DNA from 2 places in the Chitinolyticbacter meiyuanensis genome. Region 2 is predicted to be linked to the other one. Evidence: predicted binding sites of a transcription regulator. Region 2 holds the regulator's gene; the other holds the start of a gene.
The links. Region 2 encodes FNR, which switches genes on or off when oxygen is low (the NO sensors DNR and NnrR bind a similar motif). Its sites were predicted from a motif close to TTGATNNNNATCAA; they were not measured.
Positions count from the first base shown of each region.

Region 1: the regulator FNR is predicted to act here: its motif matches at 3,342-3,355, upstream of ccoN (cytochrome-c oxidase, cbb3-type subunit I).

Region 1 is NZ_CP041335.1:2,227,110-2,234,974, reverse strand. Features, by position in the region: gene FLM21_RS10750 (HD-GYP domain-containing protein) at 1-447, opposite strand, end outside; gene FLM21_RS10745 (heavy metal translocating P-type ATPase) at 701-3,103, shown strand; gene ccoS (cbb3-type cytochrome oxidase assembly protein CcoS) at 3,107-3,298, shown strand; gene ccoN (cytochrome-c oxidase, cbb3-type subunit I) at 3,515-4,936, shown strand; gene ccoO (cytochrome-c oxidase, cbb3-type subunit II) at 4,958-5,572, shown strand; gene FLM21_RS10725 (cbb3-type cytochrome oxidase subunit 3) at 5,579-5,749, shown strand; gene ccoP (cytochrome-c oxidase, cbb3-type subunit III) at 5,773-6,702, shown strand; gene ccoG (cytochrome c oxidase accessory protein CcoG) at 6,867-7,865, shown strand, end outside.
Region 2 is NZ_CP041335.1:1,721,648-1,729,512, reverse strand. Features, by position in the region: gene FLM21_RS08455 (GGDEF domain-containing protein) at 1-165, opposite strand, end outside; gene FLM21_RS08450 (chemotaxis protein CheC) at 165-785, opposite strand; gene FLM21_RS08445 (response regulator) at 797-1,165, opposite strand; gene FLM21_RS08440 (sulfite exporter TauE/SafE family protein) at 1,273-1,932, opposite strand; gene hemN (oxygen-independent coproporphyrinogen III oxidase) at 1,936-3,345, opposite strand; gene fnr (fumarate/nitrate reduction transcriptional regulator Fnr) at 3,469-4,212, shown strand; gene FLM21_RS08425 (hypothetical protein) at 4,217-4,804, shown strand; gene FLM21_RS08420 (phasin family protein) at 4,857-5,402, opposite strand; gene FLM21_RS08415 (YjfB family protein) at 5,553-5,735, opposite strand; gene dnaE (DNA polymerase III subunit alpha) at 5,883-7,865, shown strand, end outside.

The DNA.
Region 1 (7,865 bases), 510 kb from region 2:
GAGCTTGAGGCGCCGCCCCAGCCCGATGGCCAGCAGTGCCACCAGCACGTAATGCGACAACGTGCGCGGATCGTGGCTATGCGCCACCGTGAGCATGCTGATGGTAGCCGGATTGAGGGGGATTTCTCGCAACCGCGGCAACAGCCCGAAATCGCTGAACAGCGGCAGCAAGCCTGGCGCTGCGTCGATCACCTGCTGGCCGATGACCACGAGCTGGTCGGCATCGACCCCTTCGCTGACGGCAATGCAGCTCTCCAGCGGTTTTTTCAGCTTGTGCAGGATCAGCCGTTCCTGCGCCCCGCTGGAAATGCGCGCCCCCTTCGAAAGCAGCTTGATGCCGTTCTCGCTGTAGATATCCTCGCTCGCCTCAATGTCCCGTTGCTGTGAAGCCGCAATGACGCGATCAAGATAGTGCTGATTCACGCGGGCAAGACTAGGGCCTTCCATCCTCTCCTCCTCGAGGCATACGCCTTAATAATTGTTTTCTAATTATCAAAACCTACCACGTTGCCTGCAAGGCCGGGATGAATATTCGTGCATGACAATGCACTAAACCGATGTAAGCCAAGGTTTGGCCGGGCGCGCCGTGATCGCTGCTCCGACAGACGGTAGTTCATCGAGTTCAGTCCAAATCCCCGTCTTCAGCCTGCCAGACGCGAATCGTGCTCGCCGCACGCGTCACGCACGGTAAAATCACGCCATGTCCATGCCCGCTGCCTGCTTCCACTGCGGCGAACCGGTTCCGCCCGGCCCCGTCCTTGCCATCCGTTACCGCGATTCCGAGCAACCCGCCTGCTGCGCCGGCTGCCAGGCCGTCGCCCAGAGCATCATCGATGCCGGCCTTGGCGACTACTACACCCAGCGCGACAGGCCGGCCGACCGCGCCGCGCCATTGCCCGAGGAAGTGCGCGAGCAACTGCGGCTGTACGACGAGCCGGCGCTGCAGCAGAGCTTCGTGCACGGCGACGGCGAATCGCGCGAGGCCGCGCTGCTGATCGAGGGCATCGTCTGTGCGGCCTGCATCTGGTTGAACGAGCGCCAGATCGCGCGCTTGCCCGGCGTGCAGGAAGTGGCGATCAACTACAGCACCCACCGGGCGCGCGTGCGCTGGGATGCCACGCGCACCAGCCTGTCCGCCATCCTGGAAGCCGTGGCCAGCATCGGCTATCGCGCGGAACCCTACGATGCCGCCCGGCGCGAGGCCGCTGCGCAGAAACAGCGCAAGGCTGCGTTGTTCCGCCTGTGGGTGGCAGGGCTGTCGATGATGCAGGTCATGATGTTCGTGGTACCGATCTATACCTCGCGCCCCGGCGAGATCGATCCGGTCTGGCTCAACCTGATGCACTGGGCCAGCGGGCTGCTGACGCTGCCAGTGGTGCTTTATTCGAGCTGGCCGTTCTATCAGTCGAGCTGGCGCGACTTCAAGCGTGGCCGGGCCGGCATGGACCTGCCGGTGAGCATCGGCGTGCTGACGGCGTTCTTCGCCAGCGTATACGCCCTCCTCGCCAACCATGGCGAGGTGTATTTCGACTCGGTGTCGATGTTTGTCTTCCTGCTGCTGGCCGGCCGCTATCTGGAAACGCGGGCGCGACAACGAGCCGGTGCAGCGCTGGAAGGGCTGGTGAAGCTGATCCCCGCTTTCGCCCACAAGTTGCCCGACTGGCCAGCGCGTACGCCGCACGAAGCCACGGTGGCGAGCCTGCAGCCGGGCGACGTGATCTGGGTGAAGCCAGGCGAAACCATCCCGGTCGATGGCCGGGTGCTGGAGGGCGCCTCAGAGGTGGACGAGGCACTGCTTACCGGCGAAAGCCGACCGTTGCCTAAGGACAACGGCGCCCGCGTGACTGGAGGCACGGTGAATCGCACGTCACCGCTGGTGGTCGAGGTGACCGAGGTCGGCGAAGCCACGCGGCTTGCCGGCATCGTACGGCTGCTGGACAAGGCGCTGGCCGAGAAACCACAAGTCGCGCAACTGGCCGACCGGGTGGCCGGCTGGTTCGTTGCCGCCTTGCTGCTGATCGCCGCCCTCACCTTCTGGTACTGGTCCGGACGTGACCCGCTGCATGCGCTACCGATCACGGTGGCGGTGCTCGTGATCTCCTGCCCCTGCGCGCTGTCGCTGGCCACCCCCGCGGCGCTGACCGCCGCGACCGGCATGCTGGCGCGTCGCGGCGTGCTGGTCACCCGCGGCCATGCGCTGCCGGCACTCGCCGGTGTCACCGACGTGGTCTTCGACAAGACCGGCACGCTGACCGTAGGCAGCCCGCAGATCGTGGCCATTTCGGTGCTGCGAAGTGATGAAGCGAATGCGCGCGCGCGCGCCGCAGCGCTTGAGGCGGCCTCCGAGCATCCGCTGGCACGGGCCCTGCAGGGCGACAGCACGCTGGCGGCAAGCGAAGTCGCCAACCATCCCGGCGGCGGTATCAGCGCGCTGCTCGATGGGCGTCTCCATGCGATCGGCTCGCCGGCCTTCATTGCCGCCCAATTCGGCCATACGATCGATGTGGCGGTCACTGGCACGCCGGTGGTGCTCGCCGACAAGAACGGCGTGATCGCGGTGTTCACCCTGGCCGACGCACCACGCGCCGACGCGGCCGAAGCGATTGCCGCCTTGCGCCAGCAGGGCCTGCAGCTGCACCTGCTCAGTGGCGATCACGCAGCAGCGGTCACCACGCTCGCCCACGAGCTGGACATCGATCAGGTTCGCGCGCAGTCCACGCCGGAGGACAAGCTTGCGTATTTGCAGGCGCTGCAACGCCAGGGCCGCCGGGTGCTGATGGTGGGCGATGGTGTGAACGACGCGCCGGTCCTCGCCGCCGCGGACGTGGCCATCGCGATGGGTGCAGCCACCGATGTGGCGCAATCGGCCGGCGATGCCGTGCTGTACGACAACCAGCTGGCCGAGCTGCCGGTGGCGCTCGCCACCGCTCGGCGTACGCAAAGCGTCGTCAGGCAAAACCTCGGCTGGTCGTTGGGCTACAACGTGGTGGCGCTGCCGCTTGCTGTGGCGGGCCTCGTGACGCCGTGGCTGGCCAGCCTCGGCATGGCCGCCAGCTCGCTGATCGTGGTCGGCAACGCACTGCGCCTCACGCGCAAGGGTTGAATGATGGAGAGCCTTTACTTACTGATCCCGCTGTCGGTACTGATCGCCCTCGGCATCGGCGCGGTGTTCTGGTGGACCGTGCGCAACGGTCAGCTCGACGATCTGGAAGGGCCGGCACACCGGATTTTGCATGACGACGACATGACCGCCAAAGCCAATGAACACAAGGCTTCCGAGCAAAAAAGCCGAGACTAGAAACCCGCTTGCGCGGTAGAATGCGCGCCTATCGTCGCGCGCTTTGATCCTGATCAAAGGTGCGGACCATGCCGCTTGGCTATAGTCCGCACGACAAACAAACATGCGCAGAATGGCGGAAGTTTGCCCCGTAGCCCACCCAGGGCCGTCAGCCGGACTCACCGTCGCATCCAGTCTTTACTATTCCTAGTTATTGGAGACTCTTCGGAGCGTTACATGGAAAACCAAGCCACATACAATTACAAGGTGGTTCGGCAATTCGCGATCATGACAGTGGTCTGGGGGATTGTCGGCATGCTGGTCGGGGTGGTGATCGCCGCCCAGATGGTCTGGCCCGAGCTAAACTTCGGCCCCTATTTCCACTTCGGCCGCCTGCGTCCGCTGCACACCAATGCCGTGATCTTCGCCTTTGGCGGTTGCGGCCTGATGGCCACCTCGCTGTACGTGGTGCAGCGTACCTGTAACGTACGCCTGATCTCGGATGGGCTTGCCGCCTTCGTGTTCTGGGGCTGGCAAGCGGTGATCGTGCTCGCTGCCGTCACGCTGCCGCTGGGCTACACCAGCGGCAAGGAATACGCCGAGCTCGAATGGCCGATCGATATCCTGATCACCCTGGTGTGGGTGGCCTACGCCGTGGTGTTCTTCGGCACCATCGCCAAGCGCCGCGTCAAGCACATCTACGTGGCCAACTGGTTCTACGGCGGCTTCATCCTGGCCGTGGCCCTGCTGCACATCGTGAACAGCATGGAAATCCCGGCCAGTGCGTTCAAGTCGTACTCGGTGTATGCCGGTGCGGTCGATGCCATGGTGCAATGGTGGTACGGCCACAATGCCGTGGGCTTCTTCCTGACCGCGGGCTTCCTCGGCATGATGTATTACTTCGTGCCCAAGCAAGCCGGCCGCCCGGTGTACTCGTATCGCCTGTCGGTAGTGCACTTCTGGGCGCTGATCTTCACCTACATGTGGGCCGGCCCGCACCATCTGCACTACACCGCGCTGCCCGACTGGACCCAGTCGCTGGGCATGGTGTTCTCGCTGGTGCTGCTCGCGCCGTCCTGGGGCGGCATGATCAACGGCATCATGACGCTGTCGGGCGCCTGGCATAAGCTGCGCACCGATCCGATCCTGAAGTTCCTCGTCACCGCGCTGTCGTTCTACGGCATGTCCACCTTCGAAGGCCCGATGATGGCCATCAAGACGGTGAATGCGCTGTCGCACTACACCGACTGGACCATCGGCCACGTGCACTCCGGCGCGCTGGGCTGGGTGGCCATGATCACCATCGGCTCGATCTACTACCTGGTGCCGCGCCTGTTCGGCCGCGAGCAGATGTATTCGGTCAAGCTGATCGAAACCCACTTCTGGGTCGCCACCATCGGCACCGTGCTCTACATCGCCTCGATGTGGATCGCCGGCGTGACCCAGGGCCTGATGTGGCGCGCGGTGAACCCGGACGGCACGCTGACCTACGCCTTCATCGACGCGGTCAAGGCCACCCACCCGTACTACTTCGTGCGTTTCCTCGGCGGCGCGATGTTCCTATCGGGCATGGTACTGATGCTGTACAACGTGCTGCGCACGGCGACGGCCGGCCGCCCGGTCGATGCCCAGATCCCGGCGGTTCACGCCCACGCCTGATGTCACGGAATTAACAGAAAAATGAACAAGTTACAGACTCTGATCGAAGAAAAGGTGGGCTGGCTGATCGTACTGACGGTGCTCGTTGTCAGCGTGGCCATGTTCGTGGAAATCCTGCCGTTGATGTTCCAGAAATCGGTCACCAAGCCGATCGAGGGCGTGAAGCCATATACCGCGCTGCAGCTGGCCGGCCGCGACATCTACATCCGCGAAGGCTGTTACACCTGCCACTCGCAGATGATCCGCCCGTTCCGCGCCGAGACCGAGCGCTACGGCCACTACTCGGTGGCTGGCGAATCGGTGTACGACCACCCGTTCCAGTGGGGCTCCAAGCGCACCGGCCCGGATCTGGCGCGCGTCGGTGGACGCTACTCGGATGAGTGGCATCGCGCCCACTTGATCAAGCCGCAGGATGTGGTGCCCGAATCGATCATGCCACCGTTCCCGTGGCTGGCTGCCAACAAGGTGGATGCCGAGGCGATGCCGGGCCGCATGAGCGCGCTGCGCAAGATCGGCGTGCCGTACACCGACGCCGAAATCGCCAGCGCCAGCAAGGACGTTGAAGGCAAGACCGAAATGGATGCCGTCATCGCCTACCTGCAGAGCCTGGGCCTTGCACTGAAGAACAAAAGGTAAAAGGGAATGGACTGGCAAAACCTGATCCGGATCGCCTTCACGGTCATCTGCTTCGTGTTCTTCGTCGGCGTGTGCTTCTGGGCCTACAGCAGCCGCAACAAGAAGGACATGGACGAGGCGGCGCAGCTGCCCTTCATCGACGAAGACGACCAAGACTCGGGCAACAAGCCGTCCTGATCCTGCGGAGCTGAGAAAAAATCATGAATTCGAGTAGCGATTTCACTAGCGGTTTCTGGGGCATCTTCATCGCCATCGTGTCCCTCGCCGGGCTGTTGTGGCTGGCCTATCTGGTCAAGAGCCAGAGTTCGATCAAGCTGAAGAAGGGCGAGAAGGCCGATGTCACCGGCCACGTCTGGGACGGCGACCTGCAGGAATACGGCAACCCGCTGCCTGGCTGGTGGGTGGTGCTGTTCTACGGCACCATCGTGTTCTCGGTCGGCTACCTCGTGCTGTATCCGGGCCTCGTTGCCTTCGGCAATGTCTGGGGCTGGTCGCAGCAAGGCCAGCACAAGGCCGAGGTGAAGAAAGCCGACGACAAGTACGGCCCCATCTTCGCCAAGTACCAGAACATGCCGATCGCCCAGGTGGCACAGGACAGCGATGCCAAGGCTCTGGGCAAGCGCCTGTTCAACACCTATTGCATCCAGTGCCACGGCATCGATGCGCAAGGCGCCAAGGGCTTCCCGAACCTGACCGACAAGGACTGGCTGCACGGCGGCACGCCCGAGAAGATCCTCGAGACCATCAACAAGGGTCGCCACGGCCAGATGCCGGCCTTCGGCGCCGCCTTCGGCGAGGAAAAGGTCAAGGACGTCGCCAACTACGTGCTGAAGATCGCCGGCAAGCCAACCAACGAGCTACGTGCAACCCGCGGCGAGGCCACCTTCAAGCAGGTGTGCGCGGCCTGTCACCAACCGGATGGCAAGGGCAGCCAAGCTGTGGGCGCCCCCAACCTGACCGACAGCGTGTGGTTGTATGGCGGCTCCGAAGCCACCATCATCGAGACCATCACCAACGGTCGCGACAACCAGATGCCGGCCTGGCAGGCCTTCCTGGGTGATGCCAAGGTCCACTTGCTCGCCGCCTATGTCTACGGTCTGTCGAACGACGCTGCAGCGACCAAGCAGTAAGGGTCAAGTAGTAAGCACCATCGTGTAGCGGCAACGGGCGGGCCATCCCCGCCCGTTGCCACTTCTGAATCACCGATCCCGCAAACGGGAATCGTTCTCCAGAACATTGCTGTCAGCGTGCCCACCCGCCGCACGCTGGCACCAGTCTTTTGTAGGAAGTGGCCATGAGCAAGAAGCTGCAGGATATTCCGGTCACCGTCGTCCAGATGAAGGACGACGGCGAGTACGAGGAAATCAGCCTCTACGCCAAGCACAAGAAGGTGTATCCGCGCTGGATCAACGGCTTTTGGAACAAGTGGCGCATCTTCTTCGTCATCGCCACCCAGCTGTTCTTCTACGGCGTGCCCTGGCTCACCATCAACGAGCGGCAGGCGCTGCTGTTCGATCTCGTGGAGCGCAAGTTCTACATCTTCGGCCTGGTGTTTCTGCCGCAGGATTTCATCTACCTCACCGCCCTGTTGATCCTCTGCGCCTTCGGCCTGTTCGCCTGGACCACTATCGGTGGGCGACTATGGTGCGGCTACGCCTGTCCGCAGACGGTCTACACGGAGATCTTCCTGTGGGCCGAAAAATGGATTGAGGGCGACCGCATGCAGCGGATCAAGCTCGACGCCGAACCGCTCAATGCCCGCAAGCTGCGCCTCAAAGCAACCAAGCACGCGATCTGGGTGCTGTTCTCGCTGTGGACCGGGTTCACCTTCGTCGGCTACTTCACCCCCATTCATGGCCTGTGGGAGGCAGCGCTGTCATTCGGCGTAGGGCCGTGGGAGACGTTCTGGATTCTGTTCTACGGCTTTGCCACCTACGGCAACGCCGGCTGGCTGCGCGAGCAGGTGTGCAAGTTCATGTGCCCATACGCCCGTTTCCAGAGCGTGATGTTCGACGCCGATACGCTGATCGTCAGCTACGACGAGCAGCGCGGTGAGCCCCGCGGCTCGCGCAAGAAAGGCAGTGACTACAAGGCCGAGGGCAAGGGCGATTGCATCGACTGCAAGATGTGCGTGCAGGTCTGCCCGGTCGGCATCGATATCCGGGAGGGGCTGCAGTACGAATGCATCGGCTGTACTGCCTGCATCGACGCCTGTGACGAGATCATGGACAAGATGCAGTATCCACGCGGCCTGATCCGCTATACCACGCAGAACGTGCTGGAAGGCAAGGTG
Region 2 (7,865 bases):
GTCCGGGAACAGCTCGAACAGGCTACGGCCGACCGCATCCCCGCTCGCAATGCCACTGTGGTGCGCCATGAAGCGGTTCCACAACAGCAGCTGGTAGCTGCGATCGACGACAAAGACCCCGACATTGACCTCGCTGACGATGAAGTCGGCCAGCGATACCGTCATCAAAAGTTTTCCATGAAGGCGTCGAGCGCGGATTTGAGCGTGAGGATGGACTCCTCGGGCATCAGGGTCAGCAGGTGGCAGGTGAAATCGCGCACCTCGAGCGTGAAGTGCACTTCCACCAGGAGCGCGTAGTTCCAGGTCAGCTGCTGCGGATTGATCAGCCGCCCGACCTCGACGTTCTCCGCCATGATGGTCGGCGCCGAAAAACTGAGCTTGGCCTGCAGCAATTCGGCAATGCCATTGAGGCAGGCGCCGACCAGCACATTGCTCACGTCAAGCAGCAGCTCGCGGTCCGCCGCGCCATCGAGCGCGTCTTCATAGCCCATCAGGTCGGCCAGATCGCGGCAGCCGTCCTGGTCGTAGATGACCATGGCTTCGCCGCGCAGCGTGCCATTGAAGGCTTGGCGCGCCGCAGTCACCGACTGCGGTGTGCCGACGAGCTGGACGATGCCGGTGGAAATTGCAGCCGATTCGGTGATGTTGATGCGCGGCACCGACAGCTGCACGAAGGATTCAAGGATCTGCGCCAGCTGGGAGCCGGCCTGCCCCATGGCGATGTTGGTGACTTCCTGCAGCGCGTCGCGCTGGTCCGGGGTGAGCAACAGATGATCGATCATCATAGTCCCCGCTGTCAGAGCGAAATGCCGTATTCGCGCAAGATCGCTTCGATCTGCGCGGCATCGACCGGCTTCTTGACGAAGGCCACGGCCCCCAGCTGGCGAACGCGTTCGCGCGCCATGGGCTGGATATCGGCCGAAACCACGACGACAAAGCTGTTGAGCCCTTCGCGCTGCAGCGTTTCCAGCACGGTATAGCCGTCCATCTCGGGCATGGTCAGGTCCAGGAACATGACCTCAGCCTTGCCGGCGCGATACGCGGCCAAGGCTTCGATGCCGTTGCCGGCCTGCGTGATTTCAACATCCCATGACGGTGGCAAGGCCTTGATCAGCATCTTGCGCGCCATGACCGAATCGTCGACCACCAAAATTGGCGTAGGCATCCGACGCCACTCCCCAAAGCTACTGTTTCTTGTTAGTAAGCAAATTTAGCGGAGCAGTTTAGAGCATGGCATCCGCTTTGTGGATAGGGCTTCCGATGGAAGTAGGTCTAGTGCAGCCCGGCAACCAGTCGCCAGACGCCGACCACGATCAACAACAAACCCAATATAGACCGAAGCCAGCGATAGCCAAGCCAAGCCCGTAAGCGCCCAGCCGCCGCGCCGATCAGCATCAGGTTGGGCAGCGTGCCCAACCCAAAGGCCAACATCAGCAAAATCCCATTTTCTGTCGAACCACTTGCCAGCGCAGAAAGGCTGGCCGTATAGACCAAGCCACAGGGCAGCCACCCCCACAGCGCGCCCGCCACCAGGGCCTGCCAGAACCATCGGATCGGCAACAAACGGCGCAGCAGTGGTTGCACCCGCGCCCAGACTGGCACGCCTAGCCTTTCCAGGCGGGTGAACCATGCCGCCCAGCCAGCGATATAGCAGCCCATCACGATCAGCAACAGGTTGGCCAGCCACCAGAGCACGGTCTTCACCAGCGTCAGCGCAAGCAGGCCCGGAATACTGCCGACAGCGCCGGCAATCGCCCCGATCAGCCCGTAGCCCAGCAGGCGCCCGACATTGAAGCCCAGCAGATACGGCCAGCGCGGCCCGGGTGGCAGCTGCAAAGTGAATGCGGTGACCACCCCACCACACATGCCAAGGCAGTGGCCGCCACCGACCAGTCCGGCAATGAACAGCGAAAACAGGGCGGGGTCGAGCATGGATCAGATCAGGCGGGAATAGGCGACGATGGGTTGCTGGCGGATGAGGAAACGGTCGAAGACCATGGCGATGGTCCGCACCAGCAGGCGGCCACGTGGCGTCACATCGATGCCATCCGGCCGCAGCACGACAAGGCCATCGATCTCGAGCAGCTGCAGGCGTCGCAATTCTTCCGCAAAGTACACCGAAAAATCAATCATGTAGGCCGGTTCGAACGACTCGAACGACAACTGGAACTGGCACATCAGCGCCTGGATCACCGCCCGGCGCAACAGGTCGTCGCGCGACATGGCATAGCCACGCACCGTCGGCAACTGGCCGGCATCGAGTGCGGCGTAGTAGTCGTCAAGCTTGCGGGCGTTCTGCGCGTAGTGGCCGCCCACCATGCCGATGGCCGATACGCCAAAGGCCAGCAAGTCGCAATCGGCGTGGGTGGAATAGCCCTGGAAATTGCGATGCAGATGGCCGCGCCGCTGCGCGAGGGCGAGATCATCGTCTGGCAGCGCGAAGTGGTCCATGCCGATGTAGACGTAGCCTGCGGCCTGCAGTGCCGCGATGCTGTCGGCCAGGATATCGAGCTTGGTAGTAGCATCCGGCAGCGCCTGGGCATCGATGCGACGCTGGGGCGGGAAGCGCTCCGGCAGGTGCGCGTAGTTGTAGAGCGCGATGCGGTGCGGGCGCAACGCGACCACGCGTTCCAGCGTGCGCGCCATGGTTTCGCGGGTTTGCAGCGGCAGGCCATAGATCAGGTCGAGGCTGATCGAGCGAAAGCCGTTGGCACGCGCGGCGGCGATCACCGCTGCGGTTTCCGCCTCGCCCTGCACCCGGTTCACTGCGCGTTGTACAGCCGGGTCGAAATCCTGCACGCCGATGCTGACACGATTGAACCCCATCTCCGCAAGCGCAGCCATGGTCTGCACGCCCACCTTGCGCGGATCGATCTCGATGGCATATTCGCCTGCTGGATCGAGCTCGAAATGCCGACGCACAGCCGCCATCAGCCGGGCCAGCTGCGCATCGCTGAAGAAGGTCGGCGTACCGCCTCCCAAGTGCAACTGCTGCGCTCGGGGCCGCTGCTCGATCAAGTCGGCAGTCAAGGCCAGCTCGTGCTCCAGGTAGCCGAGGTAGGGCTCGGCCTGATCGCGGCGGCGCGTGATCACCTTGTTACAGGCGCAGTAGTAACAAATCGTGTCGCAGAATGGCAGGTGGAAATATAATGAAAGCGGTTTTGTCGCCGATCCCGGCTGGCGCGCAATGACGGCCTGCTGCCAGGCAGCGGCCTGCAGCGGTCCGAAACGATCCGCAGTGGGGTAGGAGGTATAGCGCGGCCCGTGGCCGTCATAGCGGACAATCAGGTCGCGATCGAATTCGGCTTGTTGCAGCCCGGCATATGCGTGCGTCACCGCGGTCATCCGTTCTGTTTGCAGGGTCGACCAGCTTAACGTGCGGTGTCGGGGCACCTCGTTGATCGGGATCAAGGCACAATCAGCCGCCCTACGGCATACCGCCGGATGGCCATCAACCCAGGGATTCCCATGCTTTCCACCATCCCGGTGCAAGACATCAGCATCAAGCATTTACGCCAGGCCTGCTCTACCTGCAGCCTGCGCGAACTCTGCCTGCCCATCGGCCTATCCGCCGACGAGATGAAGCAGGTGGATGAGCTCGTCACCCAGGGGCGGCCCATCAAGCGTGGCGAAGCGCTTTATCGCAGCGGCGAGCCGTTCCGGGCGCTCTACGCGGTCAAGCTCGGCTTCTTCAAGACCAGTGTGGTCTCCGAGGATGGCCGTGAACAGGTTACCGGCTTTCACATGACCGGCGACCTGATCGGGCTCGACGCCGTCAGCACCGATCACCACACCTGCGATGCCGTGGCACTGGAAGACAGCCAGGTCTGCGAGCTACCGTTCACCGAAATGGAAGAACTCGCGCGCAAGATGCCGGCGCTGCAACACCATCTGTACAAGGTGATGAGCCGCGAAATCGTGCGCGACCACGGGGTGATGCTGCTGCTCGGCAACATGAAGGCCGAGGAGCGCATCGCCGCCTTCCTGCTCAACCTGTCGCAACGGTTTGCGCTGCGTGGCTATTCATCATCCAGCTTCCACCTGCGGATGACGCGCGAGGAAATCGGCAGCTACCTCGGCCTCAAGCTGGAAACAGTGAGCCGCACGCTCTCCAAATTCCAGGATCAAGGCTTCATCAAGGTCCAGAACCGACTGATCGAGATCGTGCAGATCGATTCGCTGCGGCAGCTGGTCAACAGCTGCCAGGGCTAAGGCCATGGGCCCCGTCTGCCTGACTGCGCCGACGGGGCTACGCGAGCGCTTGCTTGCCCGCCTGAGCCGCGCCGGCTGCCCGGCAGACTGGTCAGGCGAAACACCACCCTCCCCCTGGGCCGCGGAAGCGCTGCATCTGAATGTAGGGGGCATTGCCTGCTCCAAGCCACCGCCCTTCAGCGTCGACATCGCCATCATGCTCGACCACCCTGCAGCCGAGCGCCTGGGCTGGATGCTGGCCGTAGGTGGCCACGCCAGTGCGCTGCAGCGCGCCATTCCCTGGCTAGATGCCCTTTCACCCACTCCGGCTGGCTGGCTGCATGTCGGCAGCGATGGTGCTGGGGCTTTCATCGGCACAGCCAACGCATTGTGGGCCGAGCAACAGCAGCAGGTCGTTGCCTGGCTGGCTGAACGAGGGCCCCACGGCACTGCGCATTTTGATCCGGCAAGCTGGCAAGCATTGGCGAGCCATACCCAGCATCAGTTGCAACTGCTGGCCGCAGCGTATCTGGCCAAGCAGCCCGCCGAGCACGAACTGGCAACCCGCCTCGCACTCGCCATCAGCACGCTCTACCCGCAAAACCAGACGTAAAAAAGGGCAGCCGGTAAGGCTGCCCTCAACAGAACAACGGGGATAGGGTCGATCAGGCCACGGCCTTGCTCGGCTGGGCCACCGCCTTGGCGGCTTGCTCGGCGCCGGCCACGGCAGCTTGGGTGAGTTCACCGGCAATCTTCTGCGTGCTGCGCGCTACGGCATCGTAGGTGCTGGCAGCCGTTTCGAAGGCATTGCGAAACACAGCGACTGCTGCACCGGAACCGGCCGGCGCCACTTCGGCAGCCTTGTCGAGTGAGCTCAGCAGCGTCTTGTTGAAACCGAGCACCTGCTCTTCGACCAGACGATTGAGTTCATGCTGGGTAGCGCTGGCCACGTCGAACACCGAGCGGGCCGCATCGAGGGCCTTGTCGACCGACGGTTGCGCCAGCTGCTTTTGCAGCGATACCAGACCTTGCACGTCCTTCACTTCGGATAGCGCCTTGGCGGCTTCAGCTTGATTGGCAAGAACTTCACGGGCCAAGCCCAGCTGCAGGCTGACGAGGCGTTCCACCCCGTTCAGTGCGATCTGCGACAAACGCAGCGATTTTTCCAGACCAGCTTGGTTGGCTTCGTTGTACTGATGGGTGTTGAACATCGTCAGACTCCAAGGATTGTGCATTGCATCAATTCGGATTCTTGACGGCCTCGCCTCGGGCGTCAAGCATCCCATTGTGCGCCGCAGCATTTTGGCGACAGGCGGTAAAAAAGGCGGCCATGGCCGCCTTGCTCCGCAACTGGCGAATCATCACGCTTTCACGTCGATGTTCTGCCCCAGGTTCGCAGGGTTGTTGTATGCCGCCGGCTGCGGCAGCGCTTCCAGCAACGACAGGGCGTTCTGTTGCTGGATGTCCAGCGCTTTGCGCAGCACCGTATTGGTCACGACATACTCGGACGGCTGCGAGCTGCTCGCGGCATTGACTAGGGACATGGACTCCATAACAGCACCTCCTGATACACACCCCTACCATACCCCTATGTTGGCAAGTACCACAAGGGTAGCGGGATGATCGGCGAGGCATGCAGTGATCGCGCTCACGTCCGGCGCGGGTCGGGCCAGCTGCGGTAAAATGCGCCGATGAACGCGCCCGCCTTTATCCATCTCCGCCTGCATTCCGAATTTTCCGTCGTCGACGGCATCGTCCGCATTGATGACGCCGTCAAGCGTGCCGCCGAGCTCGGCCAGCCCGCGCTCGGTGTGTCGGACCTGATGAACCTCTTTGGCATGGTCAAGCAGTACAAGGCCTGTCGCGCCGCCGGCATCAAGCCCATCATCGGCATCGATGCCCGCATCGAGAACGAGGAAGATCGCGACAAGCCCTTCCGCGTGCTGCTGATGGCCAAGAACCGGGCTGGCTATGGCCGCCTCTGCGAGTTGCTCACCGACGCCTACCTGCACAACCAGTACCGCGGCTATGGCGAACTGAAGAAGGAATGGCTGGCCGCCAAGTCCAACGCAGACCTGATCTGCCTCTCCGGCGCGCACCTGGGCGAAATCGGCCAGGCACTGGTCAATGGCAACTACGAGGCCGCCACCTCGGCTGCGCAGTGGTGGGCCGCGCAATTCCCCGACAGCTTCTATCTGGAGCTGCAACGCAGTGGTAAAGCCGAATGCGAGACCAGCGTACAGGGCCATCTCGACCTCGCTTCGGAACTGAACCTGCCCGCTGTTGCCACCCACGCAATCCAGTTCATGGATCGTGACGATTTCAAGGCGCACGAAGCGCGCGTCTGCATCGCCGAAGGTTTTGTCGTCTCCGACAAACGCCGGCCGCGCAACTTCACCGAAGAGCAGTACTACAAAACCCCGGCCGAAATGGCCGAACTGTTCGCCGACCTACCAGAGGCGCTGCAAAACTCGGTGGAGATCGCCCGCCGCTGCAACGTGAACATCCTGCTGGGCAAGAACTACCTGCCGCTGTTCCCCACGCCGGATGGCATGACGCTGGACGACTTCCTGGTGCACCAGGCCAAGGAAGGCCTGGAAACCCGGCTGACCCAGCTCTATCCAGACCAGGCCCAGCGCGATGCCGAGCGCCCGCGCTACCTGGAGCGGCTCAAATTCGAGACCGACACCATCATTCAGATGGGCTTTCCCGGCTACTTCCTGATCGTGGCGGACTTCATCATTTGGGGGAAGCAGAATGGTTGCCCGGTGGGTCCCGGCCGGGGTTCGGGCGCAGGCTCGCTGGTAGCCTATGCGCTCGGTATCACCGATATCGACCCCACCGCCTACGCGCTGCTGTTCGAGCGCTTCCTCAATCCGGAGCGGGTATCGATGCCCGACTTCGATATCGATTTCTGCCAGGACAACCGCTGGCGCGTGATCGAATACGTGCGCGACAAGTACGGCGCCGAGGCAGTCAGCCAGATCGCCACCTTCGGCACCATGGCCGCCAAGGCGGTGGTGCGCGACGTCGGCCGGGTGCTCGACCTCTCCTACACCTTCTGCGACGGCCTCTCCAAGATGATTCCGGCGGCGCCAGGCAAGCAGTACAGCCTGGATGACGCGGTGGACATGGTGCCCGAGCTCGCTGAGCGGGTGCAGAACGAAGATGAGGTGAAGGAGCTCTGGGAGCTCGCCAAGAAGCTGGAAGGCCTGACCCGCAACATCGGCATGCACGCCGGCGGCGTGCTGATTGCGCCGGGCAAGATCACCGACTTCTGCCCGGTCTACCAAGCCAGCGGTGCAGAGGCGTCGCCGGTCTCCATGCTGGACAAGGACGACGTCGAGCAGATCGGCCTCGTGAAGTTCGACTTCTTGGGCCTGCGCAACCTCACCATCATCGAGCTGGCGCTGCAGTACATCCAGCAGGAGACCGGCCAGTACCTGGACCTGATGAGCCTGGGTTTCGACGATCAAGCCGCCTACCAGGTGTTCCGCGACGCCAACACCACCGGCGTGTTCCAGGTTGAATCGGACGGTATGAAACGGCTGCTGGAAAAACTGCAGCCCGACCGTTTCGAAGACATCATCGCCGTGCTGGCGCTCTATCGCCCGGGCCCCTTGGGTTCCGGCATGGTCGACACCTTCATCAACCGCAAGAAGGGCCTGGAGACA